One region of the Mesorhizobium sp. M7A.F.Ca.US.005.03.2.1 genome, then DNA from elsewhere that is predicted to be linked to it. Evidence: predicted binding sites of a transcription regulator. Region 1 holds the regulator's gene; each other region holds the start of a gene.
The links. Region 1 encodes LexA, which represses DNA repair genes until DNA is damaged. Its sites were predicted from a motif close to TGTTCNNNNTGTGTTCNG; they were not measured.
Positions count from the first base shown of each region.

Region 2: EN991_RS07695 (metallopeptidase family protein) is a predicted target of LexA. The motif match lies at 2,124-2,141, and genes of this name have one in related genera.
Region 3: recA (recombinase RecA) is a predicted target of LexA. The motif match lies at 1,123-1,140, and genes of this name have one in related genera.
Region 4: EN991_RS14015 (single-stranded DNA-binding protein) is a predicted target of LexA. The motif match lies at 2,038-2,055, and genes of this name have one in related genera.

Region 1 covers NZ_RZRP01000573.1:281-4,050, reverse strand. The annotation lists partial or broken gene EN991_RS25865 (kynureninase) at 1-401, shown strand, start outside; gene lexA (transcriptional repressor LexA) at 812-1,552, shown strand; gene EN991_RS25855 (ComEC/Rec2 family competence protein) at 1,546-3,770, opposite strand, start outside.
Region 2 covers NZ_RZRP01000089.1:1,846-8,651, reverse strand. The annotation lists gene EN991_RS07705 (DUF6504 family protein) at 1-1,136, opposite strand, end outside; gene EN991_RS40785 (hypothetical protein) at 1,078-2,100, opposite strand; gene EN991_RS07695 (metallopeptidase family protein) at 2,283-2,705, shown strand; gene EN991_RS07690 (DUF1737 domain-containing protein) at 2,894-3,100, opposite strand; gene EN991_RS07685 (CoA ester lyase) at 3,152-4,027, opposite strand; gene EN991_RS07680 (DUF4173 domain-containing protein) at 4,367-5,905, shown strand; gene EN991_RS07675 (response regulator transcription factor) at 5,909-6,601, shown strand; gene EN991_RS07670 (ATP-binding protein) at 6,592-6,806, shown strand, end outside.
Region 3 covers NZ_RZRP01000562.1:203-4,046, forward strand. The annotation lists gene EN991_RS25635 (carbohydrate kinase family protein) at 1-917, opposite strand, end outside; gene recA (recombinase RecA) at 1,198-2,295, shown strand; partial or broken gene alaS (alanine--tRNA ligase) at 2,588-3,844, shown strand, end outside.
Region 4 covers NZ_RZRP01000208.1:811-7,616, reverse strand. The annotation lists gene EN991_RS14030 (hypothetical protein) at 1-32, shown strand, start outside; gene EN991_RS14025 (MarC family protein) at 193-822, shown strand; gene EN991_RS14020 (OsmC family protein) at 854-1,279, opposite strand; gene EN991_RS14015 (single-stranded DNA-binding protein) at 1,414-1,935, opposite strand; gene EN991_RS14010 (cupin domain-containing protein) at 2,119-2,538, shown strand; gene EN991_RS14005 (metalloregulator ArsR/SmtB family transcription factor) at 2,583-2,897, shown strand; gene EN991_RS14000 (SRPBCC domain-containing protein) at 2,894-3,382, shown strand; gene EN991_RS13995 (ATP-dependent Clp protease proteolytic subunit) at 3,403-4,008, shown strand; gene EN991_RS13990 (hypothetical protein) at 4,097-4,393, shown strand; partial or broken gene uvrA (excinuclease ABC subunit UvrA) at 5,086-6,806, shown strand, end outside.

The DNA of each region.
Region 1 (3,770 bases):
CGGTCCTGTCGATGCGGGCGCTCAAAGGCGCGCTTGCCATCTGGAGCGACGTCGACATGGCGGCATTGCGAAAGAAGAGCGTCGCGCAGACAGAACTGTTCATCCAGCTCGTCGAAGCCAAGTGCGGCGCCTACGGTCTCGCGCTGGAGACTACCCGCGACGCGACCAGGCGCGGCAGCCAGGTGTCGTTCCTTCACGACCATGGCTATCAAATCATGCGGGCGCTGATCGAGCGCGGGGTGATCGGTGACTTCCGCGCACCGTCGACCATCCGTTTCGGCTTCACGCCGCTCTATGTCAGCTACAAGGATGTGTGGCTGGCGGTTGAGGTTCTGGAAGACATTCTGCGCACGGGTGCATGGAAGGACCAGCGTTTCGCCGTCAAGGAAGCCGTTACCTGACGCACCGATCCCGGCGATCCGCCGTCGCTGCCCTCACTGCCTGGCAAATGACGGAGAGCTGAATTTCCAGCCAAAATGCCCAACTGACGTTGGCGTTTTGGCTCCGTTTCGTTCACGGCCAACCAACGTCCCGAAGGTTGCAATCGCTCCTTGTCGAGGTCGATCGACAGATAATGCCAAGCTTTGGTAGGGGATAAGCCACAGGTCATTAACCATAACAATTTCAATGTGAGCAGGCGCATTGCCGAAGGTGGCGCCCGTCGATCGTAACCCGCTGGCAAGCGCCAAATAATTTCAGCAGCCTTAACAAATTCATTAAACTTTAAACGGTTGCAGAACACAACTGGAACAGATAGTGTTTGTTCTGGGTTTGTTTTTCGATTCTGGTTTCAGGGAACCTGGGGGCCGCCATGCTGACACGCAAGCAACATGAACTGCTGATGTTCATCCATGAACGCCTGAAGGAGAGCGGCATTCCGCCATCCTTCGACGAGATGAAGGAGGCGCTCGACCTTGCCTCCAAATCCGGGATTCATCGGCTGATCACGGCCCTTGAGGAGCGCGGCTTTATCCGCCGGCTGCCCAATCGGGCCCGCGCGCTGGAAGTGCTGCGGCTGCCGGACTCCATCGCGCCAGGCCTCAATGCGGCAAAGAAGTTTTCGCCAAGCGTCATCCAGGGCAGTCTTGGTCAGGGTGGTGCTCTTGGCCGGCAGATCAAGCCGGCGCCTTCGCGGATGCCTTCGCCCGGCAATGACGACGATGCGGTCTCTGCCGTTTCGATCCCGGTCATGGGTCGCATCGCCGCCGGCGTGCCGATCGATGCCATCCAACATCAGACGCATTCGATTTCGGTGCCGCCGGACATGATCATGGGCGGCGCGCACTATGCACTGGAGGTCAAGGGCGATTCGATGATCGAGGCCGGCATCTTCGACGGCGACACCGTTATCATCCGTAACGCCGACACGGCCAGCCCCGGCGAGATCATCGTGGCGCTGGTCGATGAAGAGGAAGCGACGCTGAAGCGGTTCCGCCGCAAGGGCGCCTCGATTGCCCTCGAAGCCGCCAATCCAGCCTATGAGACACGGATTTTCGGGCCGGACAGGGTCAAGGTGCAAGGCAAGCTCGTCGGCCTGATCCGTCGCTACTGAGACGGCTGTGGGTTGACCACTGGCTTCTCGGGTTTCTTGAAGGGTGCCAGCCCCCTCGCCTCGCGAGAGTATTTGCGTTGCGTGTGCCAGGGCCGATATGGGCTGTCCACCGCGAAGCTGATCGTCGCCGGCGTGGTCGCCGATTGGCGATCGAAGAAGACCGCGGCACTGCCTTTGCGAGCCAGTTGCCGCTTGGTGATGACCAGAACCAGCGGGTTGTGACAGGCGTCATAGGCGGTGGCGTCGTTGACGACGATCAGCTCGGCGAAGCCGCAGGCTTTCCAGGTGTCCTTGCGGTCCTCGACATAGGCAATGATCGCACCGGACATGTGCCTGGCCACGCAAACGCCTGAGGAGCAATAGAACGGCGATCCCGGCGGTAGCTCAACGGCATCCGCGACGTCGAATTGCCCATCGCTGTTGTCGAACACTTCCGGAACGACGATGGTTTCCGATGTCAGCGCGCGTTTCCAGTTGTCGACGGTGAATCCATTCGGCCGTTGCCGGCTAACGGCAAGCTCACCGCCACCGATCGGCAACGCCACCAGCCGGGCGTCTTCCGAGATCAGCACATCGGGCGTGCGCGTATCCGAGACGGTCAGCAAGCCTGCCAACGCGAATGGCAGAGCCGCGAGCCGCAGCCATGTCGTCGCCATCGTCGCGATGACCAGGGCAATGGCCACCAGCAGGACCGACTGTTGCGAAATCAGCCCGACCCCATCGACAGGCGAACGCTCGGAGATCCAGCCCGATATGGCGATCATCATCGTCAGGCCCTTGCCCATCAGGTAGAGAGCTGGCCAATCCAATCCGAAAGGCATCAGCAGCGCGCTGGCGACGGCCAGGAACATGACGACGGTGACGATCGGCATAACCGCGAGATTGGCGAACAGGCTGAGCGGCGACACACGCTGAAAATGCCAGATGGCAAACAGCGTCGTGGCGCTGCCGGCGATGATCGAGGTCATGGCCAGACCAATTGCCGCCAGCAGGAATTTTCGTGTCAGGAACCCGGGCAAGGATCGCTTCGGCGGCGGCGGTCTTGCTTTTCCCGCGCGGTGATCCGCCCAGCCGGCATAAGCGCCGACCAGAGCCGCGGTCGCGGCGAACGACATCTGAAAACTCGGGCCGACCACCTCATGCGGCGACACCACGATGACGGCGATCGCCGAGATCGCCAGATTGCGCATGGTGAGTGCTGCTCGATCGAACAGAACTGCAATCAGCATCACTGCCAGCATGATGAAGCTGCGCTCGGCGGCGACGACGATACCTGAGATGACGAGGTAGGCTGCGATCGAGAACAGTGCGGCGGCAGCGGCATACTTCTTGACCGGGCGACGCGCGGAAAGATCGGGAAACAAGGCGAAGGCGCCGCGCAGCAACCCCATGATGGTGCCGGCGACCAGAGCCATATGCAGCCCCGAAATGGAGATGATGTGGTAGATGCCGGTACGTCGCATCGCCTCATTGATGTCGTCGGGAATGCCGGCGCGCACGCCGACGATCAGCGCCGCGGCGATCTCGCCTTCGGCGCCGCCGACGCTCGCCCTGATATGGTCGGCGATGCCTTCACGGGCATTTTCCACGCTGGAGGAAATTCGGGCCGACAGCGGCATGTCGCCATCATCGCTGACGACAAGCTTTGGATTGCCGAGAAAGAATCCGCTGCCACCAATGCCGGCAAAATAGCTGTCGAAGGAGAAATCATAGCTGTCCGGTCGCACCGGCCCGGTCGGCGGCAAAAGCTTGGCATATCCAGTGATGAGCGAGCCTGCGGTCACGTCAGCCGGGATCTTGCGTGCCGAAAGCCGTACCCGTTCCGGCGCATAGCGCAGTTTCGGTCTTGCGGTCGATGTTACGTCGATGGTCAGCCGGATACGGCCAGTTTCCATCCGGTCGAGCGAGACGACGCGGCCGGTCACCTGCGTCGAGATTTCCGAGCCCAACATTTGTGTGCCCGCACGCCACGTCTCGACCTTGGCAGCAAGCAGTCCTAGGGCGCACAAAAGTGCCGCCATGAAACACAGATGGGTCTTTGGCCATGAGCGCGAGACCAGCGCACAGATCCCCGTCAGGATGACAACCGCGACAGGTCTCGCAAAGTCGGGTTCAGCCGTCAGCGAAAAATAGCCGATCGCTCCGATCGCAAGGCAGACCGGCACCAGCAGGAAGGCCACGCCCCGGTCGAGTTCCAGGCTCGCCGCCATGTTCACGC
Region 2 (6,806 bases), on a different contig from region 1:
GGCTTCTTCGGCGGCGTGGTCCGGCACGGCGCGTCGGTGAAGGGGATGGTGGCGACGGCACGCTCCGGCAGATGGCTTTCGACCGCGACCGGCCGGAGAACCGCGCCATCGCCGAGCCGGGCGCGGATGCGGTCGGCGAACAGCGCGATATCGGCGCCGTCGTCGGTCACCTCGCCGGCAAGATCGGCCTGCTGCATGTCGAAGGTGGCTGATGCCAACACTGAGAGCCGCACCAGATCGAAACCATAGCCGGCATCGATATCCTGTTCGAGCGCGGCCAGCCTTTCATGGAACAGTTTCTGGATCAGCATGGGTTCGCGCATCGGCCGCGAGGTACCGAGCGCGATGCGGCTGACGGCGCCGTCGACGCGAAAGAGCAGCAGCGCCAGCGTCCGGGCGCCCTCGCCGCGGCGCTCGAGGTCGGTCTTCAAGGTCGCCGCCAGCATGCCCACCAGCCGTTCGATGTCCTCGGTCAGGGTGACGGGTTCGGCGAGGTGGCGTTCGACCGAAAGCGGCGCGACGGGCAGGCGCGGCGACACCGCCTCGTCGAGCCGGCCAAGCGCCTGGTCGAGGCGCAGGAGCAGCAGGGCGCCGAAGCGGCGGGCGAGCGGCGCGCGCGGTGCCGCCATGACGGCGCCCGCCGTGCGCAGGCCCACACTTTCCAGGCTGGTGCGGGTCGAAGGTTCTATGCGCAGCGCGGCCAGCGGCAGGGGCGCCAGCAGCGCCTCCTCCTCGCCTGACACAACGATGCGGTCGCCGCAAAAGCGTGCCGCCGCCCAGGCCGCACCCGGCGTCGCGGCAAGCCCGGCGCGGACATCGAAACCCTGATGGAAGAAGCGCGACAGGATGTCGTCCAGCATGGCGCGCTCGCCGCCGAACAGATGGGTGCAGCCGGTGACGTCGAGAAACAGGCCGTCTGCCCCGTCCAGCGCCACCAGCGGGGTGTAGCGGTCGCACCAGTCGGCGAGGCCTTCGAGCAGGCGGCGATCGGCTTCCGGATCGGCCTCGACGACGTCGATCGACGGATGCATGGCGCGCGCATCGGCGATGCCCATGTCGCGCTTCAGGTGCAGCGCCTCAGCCCGCTCGTCGAGGGCCGAGATGCGCTGTGCGTTGCGGTCGCGATGGCTGATCACGAGCGGCGGGTGAGATGGGTGATCCGACGGCCGGGAACGCCAGGACCGCCCCAGACGCTGGCGCAGGATCCTTTCCGCCGCCAGATAGGGAAACCACAGGGACAGGATTCTTTGCCCGGTCTCTTGCCTCGCCCGCTCTTTCGTCGAATGCGCGTTCATCGGGGTTCCACTCCAGTGTGAATTGTCCAGGCAGGGCCGTGCGGCTCTTGCCGATGGTGAGGGTGAAGGCCGGGCGGCCGATCGAGCCGGCCAGCGGCCCGGCGATGGTGTCGCGCGGCACCGCCGGCGCCGAGGCGACGATGAGGCGGACGGGTGCCGCCGTCGGTTCGGGCCCAGCCGCCTGCCGCAGCAGGAACACCGGCCGGCCGGCCGCTTGCGCCCTTGCATGCAGCCGGCGTGTCGCGGTCAGGTCAAGCCGCTGCGGATTGCCGCGGATTTCCAGGATGACGGCGGCGAGCGCCGTCATCCGGGCCGCCTCCTCGGCGACCCACAGTGCATCGACGAGCCTTGGCGCCTCAGAAAACAGCAATTGCTCCGGCTCGATGCCGAACGAGGCGTGAAGCCCCCTGGCATAGGGAAAGCCGGCCTCGCGAAAAATCTCCGATGTGCCGATCCACAGCACCGGCAGCCCCGGCGTTTGCTTGAGGATCAGGCTGGTGAGCGACAAAGCGAAGCCGGCGACGGCCCCGGCATCGCGGGTTTCAAGCCCATGGATTTCGCTCAGGGCGGCCTTCGGCAGCCCGCCGCTCAGGGCGGCATCGAGGCGCCCGACGCCGATAGGCAGGAACGCATCCGGCAACGCCGCGGCAATGCCACGCCGGACGATTGTGAGATCAGTGTTGACGTCAGCATCAAAGGGTGCGGCTGCCGGCGCAGCCAAGCGCTCGGGCAGCGTTCCCTCGATGTTCGCGATCTGGCGGCGCAGGGCAAAAACAGTCTCCCGCGCCACGGCGGTCATCGCCATGACGGTCAGCTTCCACTCACAATTGTTCCTGTTATGTTCCTATAGATTCCAGAGCGCATCCCAAGAGTCAAGCAGAGTCATGGAGAATTTATTCCTCTCTGCAGGGATGGCGCAGGCGCATCGGCCCGTTCATTTGCCGATTCCGGTGCGAAAGCCTATATGCCGGGATCAAAGGACAAAGCATGGCCCGCATCTACAAGACCCGCACCTGGCACGACGAACTCTCGCCCTCGATGGACGAAATGGAGTTCCTGGCGCTGGAGGCGTACGCCCATCTGCCGGAGGATTTTCGCAAGCTGACCGGCGAGATCGTCATCCAGATCGCCGAATTCCCAACCGACGAAATCATGGACGATCTGTCGCTGGAAACGCCATTCGACCTGCTCGGCCTGTTCGAGGGACGCGGCATCGCCGAGCGCTGGAACCCGCAGACCGGCGAAGGCCCGAACCGCATCACGCTCTACCGCCGCGCCATCCTCGATTACTGGTCCGAGAACGAAGAGACGCTGGGCGACATCGTCACCCACGTGCTGATCCACGAGATCGGCCACCATTTCGGCCTGTCGGACGAAGATATGGAGAAGATCGAAGAGGCGGCGGAGTAGGGGTGCGCTGATATTCAGGTGATGCCGGCCTGCAAATGATGGCTTCCTGCGCTTCCCCGCTCTACCGCGTCGCGGTAGAACTGTGCTCACGTACCCAAAAGTACGCTCCGCTCCGGTTCTCGGAAACCACCATTTTCGACTCGGCCTGACCTGAATCTCAACACACCCTGCGTCGGAGCTTTTCAAATCTACCAGTCACTCAGCTTGGTATCGGGCCCGTATTCCTGACCGTCGATATCCTTGACCACGGCCTGGCCGCAACGCATCGCTTTGGCCTTCTTGTCGTAGGCATAGGTCGGCGAGCCGAACAAATGCCAGCCCTTGTTCAGCGCCGCTGTCACCTTGTGGCAGAAGCTGGCATCGTCCGGAGCGGACAGAAAGCGGTAGAGTTTCATTGTTCAATTCCTGTCGTGAGTAGCTGTAGCCCGCTCGCATCCATCGAGCATTTATGACCCGATGGCGGCTGCCTTCGCCAGCAGTTTTTCGGCCTGCGCCAGGTGCAGCCGCTCGACCATCCTGCCGTTCAGCGCGATCACACCCTTGCCGGCATTCTCGGCGAGCGCGAAGGCTTCCTTCACCGAGCGTGCCTCGGCCACCGCTTCCGTGGACGGCACGAAGGCGCGGTTCGCGGCTTCGATCTGGGCCGGGTGGATGAGGCTCTTGCCGTCGAACCCCATGGCCGCGGCTTCCGCGCATTCATGGGCGAAGGCGTCGAGGTCGCGAAAATCGTTGGAGACGCCGTCGAGCATGTCGATGCCGCCGGCGCGTGCGGCCAGCACCATCTGCATCAGCCATGGCACGAGGTAGCGCCTATCAGGCGTCGCCAGAATGCCGGTCTCCTTGACCAGATCATTCGTTCCGGCAACGAAACAATTGAGCCGCGAGGCCGGATCGCGGCCAAGTTCGGCGATGGCGCCGATGTTGAGCAGCGCCTTGGGCGTCTCGATCATCGCCCATAGTTTCACGCTGTCGGGGGTAAAATTGTCGTCAAGCACGTCGCCGGCCTCGAGCAGGTCGCGCGGCGTGTCGACCTTGGGCAGAAGGATGCCGTCGGGTTCGCAGCTTGCGGCAGCCAGCAGGTCGTCGGCGCCCCATTCGCCTGATATCGCATTGATGCGCACGATCATCTCGCAGCGTCTCTCGGAATGGCCGGCGAAAATGCCGGCCAGTTTTTCGCGGGCGGCGATCTTGTCGGCCGGAGCGACGGCGTCTTCCAGGTCGATGATGATGGCATCGCAGGCAAGCTGCGCGATCTTGGCCAAGGCCTTGTCGCTGGAGGCCGGGATGTAGAGCACGGAGCGGCGCGGACGGTAGGTTTCCATGGCTGATCTATGCCGCTTGTGGGCGGGTGAGGCAAGTCGGGGCATGAAGCTACCAATCTCCCCCACGAGGGGGGAGATCGGCAGCGTTTACCCCTGCACGAAAACTGCACGGGCCTGCGGAAAACCTCCTCGGATCCGCCCTGCCGTTTCCCCGCCCGCTTGCGAGACAAGCGGCATGCACAAGCGAGCAAAGCCCCGTTGGTCCCTGACTCACCGACTGCGTAGCGAGGGCTGGTGGCTGGCCGATCCGCCGCGCGCGTGTCCCGTCGCAACCCTCATTCCCTTTGTCCGCAAAAGCCCGCCAACGGTTCGGCTGGAAGCCATCAGGAAAGCCAGGTCATGACAGCGTTGTTCTCCGCCGCGCCGAGCTATTGCAGCCGTTTCGGTGTCGCCATCCTGCTGGCAGCGCTCGCGGATTTTCTGTTCTATGGCCAGCCCGCCGGGATCACGGTTCTCCTGTTCGCCCTGCTGATTGCCGCGGCGGTCGTGGCTGTGCACCCGGCCGCCTTCAACGACGGCCGGGTCTGGCTCAAGCCCATCGCCTTGCTTGTCGCGCTGCTGCCGCTGGCTGAAAACGTCAGCACCCTGTCGGTCTCGATCGCGCTGGCGGCGCTGACCGTCTTCGCGCTTTCGTTGAGCGGCCGGCTGCGGCACAGCATCGCCCGCATTGCCGGGCAGATCGTGCTGTTCGGGCTGGCGGCGCCGTTCCGCTTCGTCATTGATTTCATCCGCTGGCGCAGGACGGCGCGGCGGTTCGGTGGGCGTCGCATCCGGCTGGCGGCGATCGCCGTCTGGGTGATGCCGCTGACGCTGGGCGCGGTCTTCCTGGCGCTGTTCGGTGCCGCCAATCCGGTCATCGACTATTGGCTGTCGCTGATCGATCTCGTGAGGCTGCTCGATCTTATCCAGCTGGCGCGGATTGCCTTCTGGCTGTTCGTGCTCGCCGCTGTCTGGGCTTTTCTGCGACCGCGCCTGCCGCGCCTGGTTCGCCGCATCCCGCGCGCGTTGCCGGCGGTCAGCGCTCAAGCCGGCAAAACCGCCACCACCATCGAAGACATCCTGTTCGGCAAGGCCGCCATCCTGCGCGCCCTGATCGTCTTCAACATCCTGTTTGCGCTGCAGACGGCGCTCGACGCCGCCTATCTGTGGGGCGGGGCAGCGCTTCCCGATGGGCTGAGCTACGCCTCCTACGCGCATCGTGGCGCCTATCCCTTGATCGTCACGGCACTGCTTGCCGCCGGCTTCGTGCTGGCAGCGCTGCGACCCGGCAGCGAAACCTCGGCCGATCCGCTGATCCGCCGGCTGGTCTATGTCTGGGTGGCGCAGAACATCATGCTGGTCATCTCGTCGATCCTGCGGCTCGACCTCTATATCGGCATCTATGCATTGACCTACTGGCGCGTCGCCGCCTTTGTCTGGATGGGGCTGGTGGCATCAGGCCTTGCCCTGATCATTGCCCGCATCGCGCTTAGAAAATCCAACGAATGGCTGCTGTCCGCCAATCTTCTGACGTTATCCCTGACGCTTTATGCCGGCTGTTTCATCAATTTCGCAGCAACGATCGCCAACTACAATGTCGACCATTCCCTCGAAATGACCGGCCAGGGCATTCCCCTAGACGCCTGGTATCTTCACTCGCTCGGTCCGGGCGCGTTTCCCGCGCTTGATCGCTTCCTCGAGCACCAGGGCAAGACGGCGGCCGCCGGCACTGTCCGCGAACTGGCCGGCGTGCGCGGCAGCGACGAAATCTGGTATCGAACTATCCAGCAGAACTGGCGGGCCTGGAGCTTTCGCGACTGGCGGCTGCTTCGATATCTCGACACCAAGGAGCCGTTCGTGATTCCCTCCGCTATCGAACCTTCCATGCCGGGCCGCTGATCCATGCCGCATCACATCCTCGTCGCCGACGATGACCCGCACATCCGCGAGGTGATCTGCTTTGCCTTGGAGAAGGCCGGCATGAAAACGACAGGGGTGGCCGACGGTGCCGCCGCCTTGCAGGCAATCGGCCGCCGGGCACCGGACCTCGTCATGCTCGATATCGGCATGCCGGAAATGGACGGGCTGGAGGTCTGCCGGCGGCTGCGGCACATATCCGATGTGCCGGTGCTGTTCCTCTCTGCGCGCGACGAGGAGATCGACCGCATCCTCGGGCTCGAAATGGGCGGCGACGACTATGTGACGAAACCATTCAGCCCGCGCGAGCTGGTTGCCCGCGTCAACGTCATCCTGCGGCGCGCCCGCCCGGCGGCGCCCGAACCGGCCGACGACAGGCAGTTTTCGCATGGCAAACTGGCTCTGGCGCCGGCCAGCCATACCGCCAGCTTCGACGGCAAGCCGTTATCGTTGACAGGAATTGAGTTCTCGATCCTGAAGGGGTTCCTGGCGCGGCCGGCGCATGTGCTCGACCGCGACGCGGTGACGGCCAGCGCCTATGCCGCAAACATCCACGTCGCCGGCCGCACCGTCGACAGCCACATCCGCAACATCCGCGCCAAACTGGCAGCTGTGGGTTGCCCTAATGTCATCGAGACGGTGCATGGCGTCGGCTTCCGGCTTGGCCGATGCGGCTGACGGCCTCCAGCAAATGGATCGGCCGCAAATGGCGGCCACGGCTTGCCACGGTCGTCGTCGCCATCCTGATCATGGTGATGGCCTTGCCACTGGTCGGCCTGTTCTTCTTCCGCCTCTACGAGAACCAGCTGATCCGCCAGACCGAGGCGGAGCTGATCGCGCAAGGCGCTGCCATCGCCGCCATCTATGCGCGGGATGTACGTGA
Region 3 (3,844 bases), on a different contig from region 1:
AGGACCAACGCTTCCGCGAAGCTCGCCGCGGTGAACTCCGGAACGGCGGCGGCGCTTTCGATGGCAAGCGTCGCCCCGGCAATGCCTTCGCGCAGAGCTGCCCGCAGCGGCAGTCCTCGCAGCAGGGCTGCGACCGTTGCGCCCGCCAGCGCATCGCCGGCGCCGGTGACGTCGGCGACCTTTCTTGGTGGCGGCGGCAGGATAGAGAAGGCGCCGGCTTCATCGAAGCCCAGCATGGGCCCGCCGCCTGCCGTCACCACGCCGCTGACGAGGCCGCTGCATCGCAACCCGTCGACCACCTCGCGCTCCGTGGCATTCGCGGCGACGCCGGCCAGCGCCATGGCCTCGCGCCGGTTCATGAAGACCAGCGAAAGCTCCTTCAGCACCGGTAGCAACCGCACCACCTTGGCCGGCGAAATGGCAATCGCGAAAACCGGCTTGCCCGCGGCGAGCGCGACCAGCCGTTCCAGCGCCGTCGTCGGAAGATTGGCGTCGCAGAAGACGGCATCTGCGGCGGCGATCACCTCCCGCACCCTGGAGCGCCTGATCTGCTTGGGAAACGCCAAATCATAGAGCGCCATGTCGGCAAAGCCGACGATCAGCTCGCCTTCGCTGTCGATCAGCGCCGTGTAGCTCGGCGTCGTGCGGTCGAGGAAGACCGCCGACAGGTCGGTAATGCCTGCCCCGGCAATGGCTCGCGAAACGGTGTCGGCAGCGGCATCGCCGCCGCGAACCGACATCAGCGACGCGGAGACGCCGCGCCGCACGGCACTGCGCAAGGCGTTGAAGACGCCGCCGCCGACATCCTCGCGCATTGTGCCCGGATTGGAGGCGGCGGGCACGTAGGCGCCGGACACCTGGCCGCGCCGGTCGATATGGGCGCCGCCTACGGCCAGTATTTTCGCGGATTTCAGCATGCCGGCGATATGACCTTTGTTATTCCAGCCGCACAAGCGCTAGGCTGTGCGACCGAGCTTCGCATGCAAGGCGGCGATTCGGCAGGTCGAAACAACCGAGCCGTCTGGCCCAACGTGCGGTGCATTCCTGATCGAATCCTTGGACAAAAAAAGAACAAATCCGGATAATGCTTGTTTTTCAGATATTTGATCCCTCTTGCCAAATGAGAACAAAAAAGGTACAAATAGGCAGGGATTACGGATTGTCCGGCCTTCATTGACGACCAAGGGGTGATGTATCATGGCTCAGAATTCTTTGCGGCTGGTAGAGGACAAGGCAGTGGACAAATCAAAGGCTCTGGATGCGGCGCTGTCGCAGATCGAGCGGGCTTTCGGCAAGGGCTCGATCATGCGGCTCGGCGCCAACGAGCAGGTCGTCGAGATCGAAACGGTGCCGACCGGCTCGCTTGGCCTCGACATCGCGCTTGGCGTCGGTGGCCTGCCGCGCGGCCGCATCATCGAGATCTACGGGCCGGAAAGCTCGGGCAAGACGACGCTGGCCCTGCACACCGTGGCCGAAGCCCAGAAGAAGGGCGGCATCTGCGCCTTCGTCGATGCCGAGCACGCGCTTGACCCGGTCTATGCCCGCAAGCTTGGCGTCGATCTCGAAAACCTGCTGATTTCGCAGCCCGACACCGGTGAGCAGGCGCTGGAAATCTGCGACACGCTGGTGCGCTCCGGCGCCATCGACGTGCTGGTGGTCGATTCGGTCGCGGCGCTGACGCCACGTGCCGAAATCGAAGGCGAGATGGGTGATTCGCTGCCCGGCCTGCAGGCCCGCCTGATGAGCCAGGCGCTGCGCAAGCTGACCGCCTCGATCTCGCGCTCCAACACCATGGTCATCTTCATCAACCAGATCCGCATGAAGATCGGCGTCATGTTCGGTTCGCCCGAGACGACGACCGGCGGCAACGCGCTGAAATTCTACGCATCGGTGCGCCTCGACATCCGCCGCATCGGCTCGGTCAAGGACCGCGACGAAGTCGTCGGCAACCAGACCCGCGTCAAGGTGGTCAAGAACAAGCTGGCGCCGCCCTTCAAGGTGGTCGAGTTCGACATCATGTATGGTGAAGGCGTGTCCAAGACCGGCGAACTGGTCGATCTCGGCGTCAAGGCCGGCGTGGTCGAGAAGTCGGGCGCCTGGTTCTCCTACAATTCGCAGCGTCTCGGCCAAGGCCGCGAGAATGCCAAACTGTTCCTGCGCGACAATCCCGACACCGCACGCGAGATCGAGCTGGCGCTCCGACAGAATGCCGGGCTGATCGCCGAAAAGTTCCTTGAGAATGGCGGCTCCGAAGGTGGCGACGACGGGTTCGAGGAGGAATCCGGCGCGATGTGACAACTCGCGAGGTCGGCCGGAGTTCGGCCATAATCGCATTCTATTATCTCGGGCTTAAGTAATCGAGTTCCGCGTTAATGCGTTTTGAAACCGCCGGCCCAGTGCCGGCGGTTTTGCGTTTCGGCGGCGAAAACAGGCCGGTTCGAACGACCGGCAAAGGCCGTGGATTGGACCAATTCCGTGTTTCTGGACAGGGTGAAGCGCGGCGGCTAAAAGGCCAAGTCCTAATCTTCTAAAACGCAGAGCCCATTTCCGCCGGTTTGCCGGCGGCCCTTCCGAAAAGGCAGCATTCATGAGTGGCGTGAACGAAATCCGGTCGACATTTCTCGACTACTTCCGCAAGGAGGGTCACGAGATCGTCGCGTCGAGTCCGCTGGTGCCGCGCAACGACCCGACGCTGATGTTCACCAACGCCGGCATGGTACAGTTCAAGAACGTCTTCACCGGCCTGGAGAAGCGGCCCTATTCGCGCGCCTCGACCGCCCAGAAGAGCGTTCGCGCCGGCGGCAAGCACAACGATCTCGACAATGTCGGCTACACCGCGCGTCATCTGACCTTCTTCGAGATGCTCGGCAACTTCTCCTTCGGCGACTATTTCAAGGAGCGCGCCATCGAGCTTGCCTGGAACTTGATCACCAGGGAATTCGGGCTGAGCAAGGACAAGCTGCTGGTCACCGTCTATCACACGGATGACGAGGCGGCCGGCTTCTGGAAGAAGATCGCCGGTTTTTCCGACGACCGCATCATTCGCATCGCGACCTCGGACAATTTCTGGGCGATGGGCGACACCGGACCCTGCGGGCCGTGCTCGGAGATCTTCATCGACCGCGGCGAGCACATCTGGGGCGGCCCTCCCGGCAGCCCGGAGGAGGATGGCGACCGTTTCCTGGAATTCTGGAACCTGGTGTTCATGCAGTATGAACAGGTGACGAAGGAGGAGCGCATCGACCTGCCGCGCCCCTCGATCGACACCGGCATGGGCCTGGAGCGCATGGCGTCCATCCTGCAAGGGGTGGAAAGCGTCTTCGAGACCGATCTGTTCCGTCACCTGATCGACGCGGCCTCGTCCGCGATCGGGCATGGTCCCGACAAGGAGACGGTCGCCTCCTACCGGGTCATTGCCGATCATCTGCGCTCGTCCTCCTTCCTGGTCGCCGATGGCGTGCTGCCCTCGAACGAAGGCAGGGGCTACGTCCTGCGCCGCATCATGCGCCGCGCCATGCGCCATGCACAGCTGCTCGGTGCCAACGAACCGCTGATGTGGAAGCTGGTGCCGGCGCTGGTGCGCGAAATGGGCCAGGCCTATCCGGAACTGCTGCGCGGCGAACAATTGATCACCGAGACGCTGAAGCTCGAGGAGACCAGGTTTCGCAAGACGCTGGTGCGCGGCCTCGGCCTGCTTTCCGAGGCGACCGAAACGCTGCATGCCGGCGACATGCTGGATGGCGAGACGGCCTTCAAGCTCTACGACACCTATGGCTTCCCGCTCGACCTGACGCAGGACGCACTGCGCCAGCGCAGCATCTCGGTCGATATTGCCGGCTTCACC
Region 4 (6,806 bases), on a different contig from region 1:
AGGTCGAGTTCCTGGCGCGCCGAGCGGTTTGATCGCCGAAGAATGCAGCAGCCCGGAATAAAAGCGTCGCGACCCTTTGCGCCCTCCGCTGTCCCGCCGGCATCAACCACTTTCTCACGAACAGTTCCCACCGAACGGGCTTTGCTCTACCAATTATCCTGGTACGGGCACGGCCCGGCGGGAGGGTCAGAGATGCCGAGTTTCGACAGCCTGTTCAACGCGTTCGTCACCATTCTCGTGACCATCGATCCGCCCGGCCTGGCGCCGCTGTTCCTCGCCGTGACGCGCGGCATGAACCGCGAGGAGCGCCAGCAGGTTTCCGTCCGCGCGTCGATCATCGGTTTCCTGGTGATGGCGCTGTTTGCGGTTGCAGGCGCCTCGATCCTGTCGGTGTTCGGCATCACGCTGCCGGCCTTCCGCGTCGCCGGCGGCTTCCTGCTGTTCTTCATCGCCTTCGAAATGGTGTTCGAGCGCCGGCAGGACCGCAAGGAGAAGATCGGCGACGTCGCCATCACCAAGGACATGATCCACAACATCGCCGCCTTCCCGCTGGCAATCCCGCTGATCGCGGGTCCCGGCGCCATTTCGGCAACTGTGCTGCTCTCAGGTTCCTTTCAAGGCTTCGCGGCGCAGGCGGCGCTGGTCGGCATCATCTTCGTCTGCCTTGCCATCACCTATCTGGTGTTCGTGCTGTCGGAACGCATAGACCGCATCCTCGGCCAGACCGGCCGCTCGATCCTGACCCGCCTGCTCGGCGTCATCCTGGCAGCACTGGCCGTGCAATTCGTCGCCGACGGCATCAAGGCGCTGATAGCGGGCTGACAGGCTGACGCGGCGAGAATCGAAGCCGGCTCTATCTCGCCGTCGTGTCGACGACCTCGAAATCGTGGGTAATCGTGGCGGTCTTGGCAAGCATCGCGGAGGCCGAGCAATATTTTTCGATCGAAAGGTCGATCGCGCGTTTCACCTTGTCGCTGGAGAGTTGCCTGCCCTTGACGACGAAATGCATATGAATGCGGGTGAACACTCTGGGTTCGGTTTCCGCCCGGTTGGCCTCGAGCTCGACCACGCAGTCCTCGACCGCCTCGCGCCCCTTTTCGAGGATGTGCACGACATCATAGGCCGAACAGCCGCCGGTGCCGATCAGCACCAGCTCCATCGGGCTCGGTCCCGGCGTCCTGCCTTCCGGTCCGGGCGCGGTTCCCAGCACCAGTTTGTGGCCGCTACCGGACTCGCCGACGAAAGTGCGTTCCTCGACCCATTTTACGCGTGCTTTCATCGAACTCGTCCTTCGCCATATTTCGTTGATCGCCATGTCGGCGTTCAGTTCGACAATGCAAAACCCCGAAAGTCCATGAGGGACTCTCGGGCGCAATGTTTGACTTAAGCCAAAAACAACATCTGCAGTTGCGATCAGAACGGGATTTCGTCGTCCAGTTCGCGCGACGAACCGCCACCGCCGCCGCTCTTGGCACCGCCGCCACTGCGATTGAAGCCTTCGCTCGGGCTGGACTGGCCGAAATCGGAACCACGGCTGCTGCCGCCACCGGCATAGCCGCCAACCTGGCCGCCTTCACCCTGCCCGCGCGCGTCGAGCATCTGCAGCTCACCGCGGAATTTCTGCAGCACGACTTCCGTCGTGTACTTGTCGGCGCCGGTCTGGTCCTGCCATTTGCGCGTCTGCAGCTGGCCCTCGACATAGACCTTCATGCCCTTCTTCAAATACTGCTCCGCCACCTTGGCGATGCCCTCATTGAAGATGACGACGTTGTGCCATTCGGTCTTTTCCTTGCGCTCGCCGGAATTCTTGTCACGCCAGCTTTCCGACGTCGCAATGCGAATGTTGACGACCGGCTCGCCCGAGTTGAGGCGACGGATTTCGGGATCCGCGCCGAGGTTGCCGACCAAAATGACCTTGTTGACGCTACCCGCCATGATATTTCTCCGCGCTCATCCGAAACAAATTTTTTTGTCGCAGCACCTTACAGGCTGCAGGCGTCAGCCGCTTGCCGTGGCTGCCTTTACCCACAAGGTTTTTGTTCCCTGTTCGTTCTATGGTGCAGATGACGTTCTGTCAATGTTTGTCAGCAAGATGTAGTGTCCCGGCCGGAAATTTCCATGAAATCGGATCTGACCGGGGGCGATCAAATGAAGTCTGTCGCACATGAGGACCAGCAGCGCGAGCAATGGCGAGCAGGTGTGGAAACACGCATGCATGTGTCGGCCAGCAATGGTGCATCGCAACTTTGCATATTCGAGCAATGGGTCGAGCCCACGGTCGGCGCCCCAACGCATTGGCATCCCGTGGAGGAAGTGCTGACCGTTATCGCCGGTAGGGCTGAGATGTGGATCGACGATGAGCATACAGTCGTGACATCGGGCCAGTCTCTCGTTGTCCCCGCGAACAGGAAACACGGGTTCAAGAACGCCGGCACTGGAACGCTTCACATCCACGCCGTCCTTGCGTCGCCGATTTTCGAGGCGACGTTCGATGGGCCTGCCGGAATGGTGAGACGCTGGCTTCCGACAATCTCGTAAAACAGTGCTTGCCAAATCAATAAGTATTCACTTATGCTTTCGACATGATCGAAGCAGAGATTTTTCGCGCACTGGCCGACCCGACGCGCCGCGCCGTCTTTGAGCGGCTGGCCGCAGGCGAGATGAGCGTGTCGGAATTGCGCACCGGTATGACGGTGTCGCAGCCCGCGGTGTCGCAGCATCTGGCGGTGCTGCGTGGCGCCGGCCTGGTGGTCGAGCGGCGAGCCGGCCGCAACGCCTATTACCGCGCCGATCCGCAGGGGCTCGCTCCCTTGCTCTCCTGGATCGAACGCTACCGGACTTTCTGGCCGGAACGCATCGAAAGGCTGAAGGCGGTTTTGAAGGACATGGATCAATGAAGAAGGCGGGATCAACGACCAACGAGGGCCAAATCGACGCCGCGGATGCGCTCGAGTTCGAGTACGACCTTGCCGAGCCGCCGGAAAAGGTCTGGCGGGCCCTGACCGTACCGGAATTGCTGGCCGCCTGGATGATGCCGAACGACATCAGCCTCGAGATCGGCAACCGTTTCGCCTTCGCCCGGCCGGACACGCCGATCGAATGCGAAATCCTCGACGCCGAACCCGAGAAGCTGCTGCGCTATTCCTGGCGGGAGCAGCCGGGCGACGCAGCCAGGCAGGATCCGCTCGACAGTACCGTCACCTTCACACTTGCCCGAACCGTTTCCGGCGGCACGCATCTGCGTGTCGTCCATGACGGCTTTGCCCGCAAGGCCATGCCTGCCATCGCCATGGCAGGCGCCGGCTGCCGTCTTTCGCTCGGTTTGCGCGCAATTGGAAAGCCCATCGCCGCGAACGCACCGCGCCTTCTGCGCGCGGCATAATAGAAAATCGGAGAAGAAAAATGAGCGGTGTTGCCAGTCTGGTGCCGATGGTCATCGAGCAATCGAGCCGCGGCGAACGCGCCTTCGACATCTTTTCGCGGCTGCTGCGCGAGCGCATCATCTTCATCAACGGCGAGATCAACGACGACATCTCGGCGCTGGTCTGCGCGCAGCTTTTGTCGCTGGAATCGGACAATCCGGACAAGGAGATCTCGCTCTACATCAACTCGCCGGGCGGCGTGGTGACCAGTGGTTTCGCCATCTACGACACGATGCAATATATCAGCTGTCCGGTGTCGACCGTATGCATGGGCTTTGCCGCTTCGATGGGCTCGTTCCTGCTGATGGCAGGCACACCGGGGCGCCGGATTTCCCTGCCGAACGCCACCATCCTGCTGCATCAGCCGCTGGGCGGGTTTCAGGGCCAGGCCTCCGACATCCAGCGCCATGCCGAGCGCATCGGCAGGACGAAACGGCACATGGCCGAGCTCTACGCGCAGCATTGCGGCCGTACCTATGAAGAGGTCGAGCGCACGCTGGACCGCGACCACTTCATGACCGCCCGCGAGGCGCAGGCATGGGGCATCGTCGACCATGTTTTCGACACGCGCAAAAAGGCGGCGTAAGCCAGGGCCGGAGCGGAGTCCGGCCGGCTGCCGAAGATTTGACGATGCCGGTCTGGTTCCATGGGCGGCGCGCCACTATAGTCCTGGGATGACCGACACTCATCCTTCCAGACCACTGCGCCCCGTCATCGCCGTCGTGGTGCTCGCTTTTGCCAGTCTCGTGAGTGGCGCGGCTCTTGCAGAGGACAGTTCGCCGTCGACGCAAAAAAGCGCCCTGCCCGGCGTGACCGGCGACTACCGCATCGCCAAGCCGGCTCCCGAGCCGGACGATGCGCTGCCGGCCGGCGAGAACGGCACATTCAAGATCGGCGATACGGATGTCAGGATTTCCGGCAGCATCACCGTCGATGTCGGCGCCGGCTCGATCGGGCCGCCGCGTCACTGAGTGCGCGCGGAAATGAGCGTTCCCCACATAAAACGGCCCCGCCGTGCCTTGGGCAAACGGACGGGGCCTTCTGGATCTCAAATCCAACTTTGCCGGGAGTGTACTGCCGGCGTTTGATTTCGGATGCACCGCGGCGTTCGGCCGACGATCCGACTAGCAGTCTCTGATTTTTAGGAGATATGGCAGGTCACGGTTTGCCGGGTGGCGCAGACGCTAAACCCTGGCACTTATGCCTGCCGCGGCTCCAGTGACAACTGGAACCCTAGGGGACGATCCGGTGGCGTCATAGCTCCGCTCCTCTGTCCGTTGCGATTGTTGTCAATTCGAAGCACAAATCGCAAATGCCTGCGGCGTCTCGCAGGCCGCCTTTGGGCGGCGAGGCCATCGAAAGACGGCCGGCTTCGTTGACTTCCGGAGACTGCGCTCCTGGGTTGCCCGCGTCAACCATCAATAGCCGGTTACCGAAAAACGTGATCGCCGGGAGGTTACGTACAAGTCAGTTTTTGCACAGCTTTGTCAGGAGCGTGTTCGGCCTTTGTTCTTTCCGCTTGCCCGTTCACGCGAAAGACGCTTAAACGCTTTTGTCGGGAATTGTGGCGTCTCTCGACGTGGCGGAAAAACTACCTACATAGGGGATGGCCGGGAAAACCCGCCATTCCAGGAAATTCCAGATTCTGAGGCGGCGACCGGCTATGGCCGACCATAAATATCTTTCCATTCGCGGGGCGCGCGAACACAATCTGAAGAATGTCGATCTCGACCTGCCGCGTGACAGCCTGATTGTCATGACCGGCCTGTCGGGGTCCGGCAAGTCATCGCTTGCCTTCGACACGATCTATGCCGAGGGCCAGCGGCGCTACGTCGAAAGCCTGTCGGCCTACGCGCGGCAATTCCTCGAAATGATGCAGAAGCCTGACGTCGACCAGATCGACGGCCTGTCGCCTGCCATTTCCATCGAGCAGAAGACCACATCGAAGAACCCGCGTTCGACGGTCGGCACCGTCACCGAGATCTACGACTATATGCGCCTGCTTTTTGCGCGCGTCGGCATCCCCTATTCGCCGGCCACCGGCCTGCCGATCGAGAGCCAGACGGTTTCGCAGATGGTCGACCGCGTGCTGGCGATCGAGGAAGGCACGCGCCTGTTCATCCTGGCGCCGATGGTGCGCGGCCGCAAAGGCGAGTACCGCAAGGAATTGCTGGAACTGCAGAAGAAGGGCTTTCAGCGCGTCAAGGTCGACGGCGTCTTCTATGAGATCGCCGACGTGCCGGCGCTGGACAAGAAGTACAAGCATGACCTCGATGTCGTCGTCGACCGCATCGTCGTGCGCGGCGACCTCGCGACGCGGCTTGCCGATTCCATCGAAACGGCGCTGAAGCTGGCCGATGGGCTGGCGGTCGCCGAATTCGCCGACAAGCCGCTCGATTCCAGCCAGACCGGCGAGGATTCGGTCAACAAGTCGAAGAACGAGACGCATGAGCGCATCCTGTTCTCGGAAAAGTTCGCTTGCCCGGTCTCCGGCTTCACCATTCCGGAAATCGAACCGCGGCTGTTCTCGTTCAACAACCCGTTCGGCGCCTGCCCGACCTGCGACGGTCTCGGCAGCCAGCGCGCCATCGACGGCAATCTGATCGTGCCGGATGAAAACATCTCGCTGCGCGACGGCGCCGTCAGCCCGTGGGCGAAGTCGACCTCGCCCTATTACGCGCAGACGCTGGAGGCATTGGGCAAGGCCTATGGCTTCAAGCTCGGCGACAAGTTCAAGGATTTGTCTGAAGAGGCCAAGGAAGCCGTCCTGCGCGGCACCGGCGAGCGCGAGATCACCTTCCAGTATGATGACGGCCTGCGCTCCTACAAGACGACGAAAACTTTCGAAGGCGTCATCCCCAATCTCGAGCGGCGCTGGAAAGAGACCGAATCCGCCTGGATGCGCGAGGAGATCGAGCGCTTCATGTCGGCCACACCCTGCCCGGTCTGCAAGGGCTATCGGCTGAAGCCCGAGTCGCTGGCGGTGAAGATCGCCGGCAGGCACATCGGCGAAGTCACCGAGCTTTCCATCCGCAAGGCCGACCAGTGGTTCACCGACCTGCCCGCGTCGCTCAACGACAAGCAGAACGAAATCGCGGTGCGTGTGCTCAAGGAAATCCGTGAACGGCTGCGCTTCCTCAACGATGTCGGGCTCGACTATCTGACGCTGTCGCGCAATTCCGGCACGCTGTCGGGCGGCGAGAGCCAGCGCATCCGGCTGGCATCGCAGATCGGCTCCGGCCTGACCGGCGTGCTCTATGTGCTGGACGAGCCGTCGATCGGCCTGCACCAGCGCGACAATGCGCGCCTGCTCGATACGCTGAAGCACCTGCGCGACATCGGCAACACGGTGATCGTCGTCGAGCATGACGAGGACGCCATCCT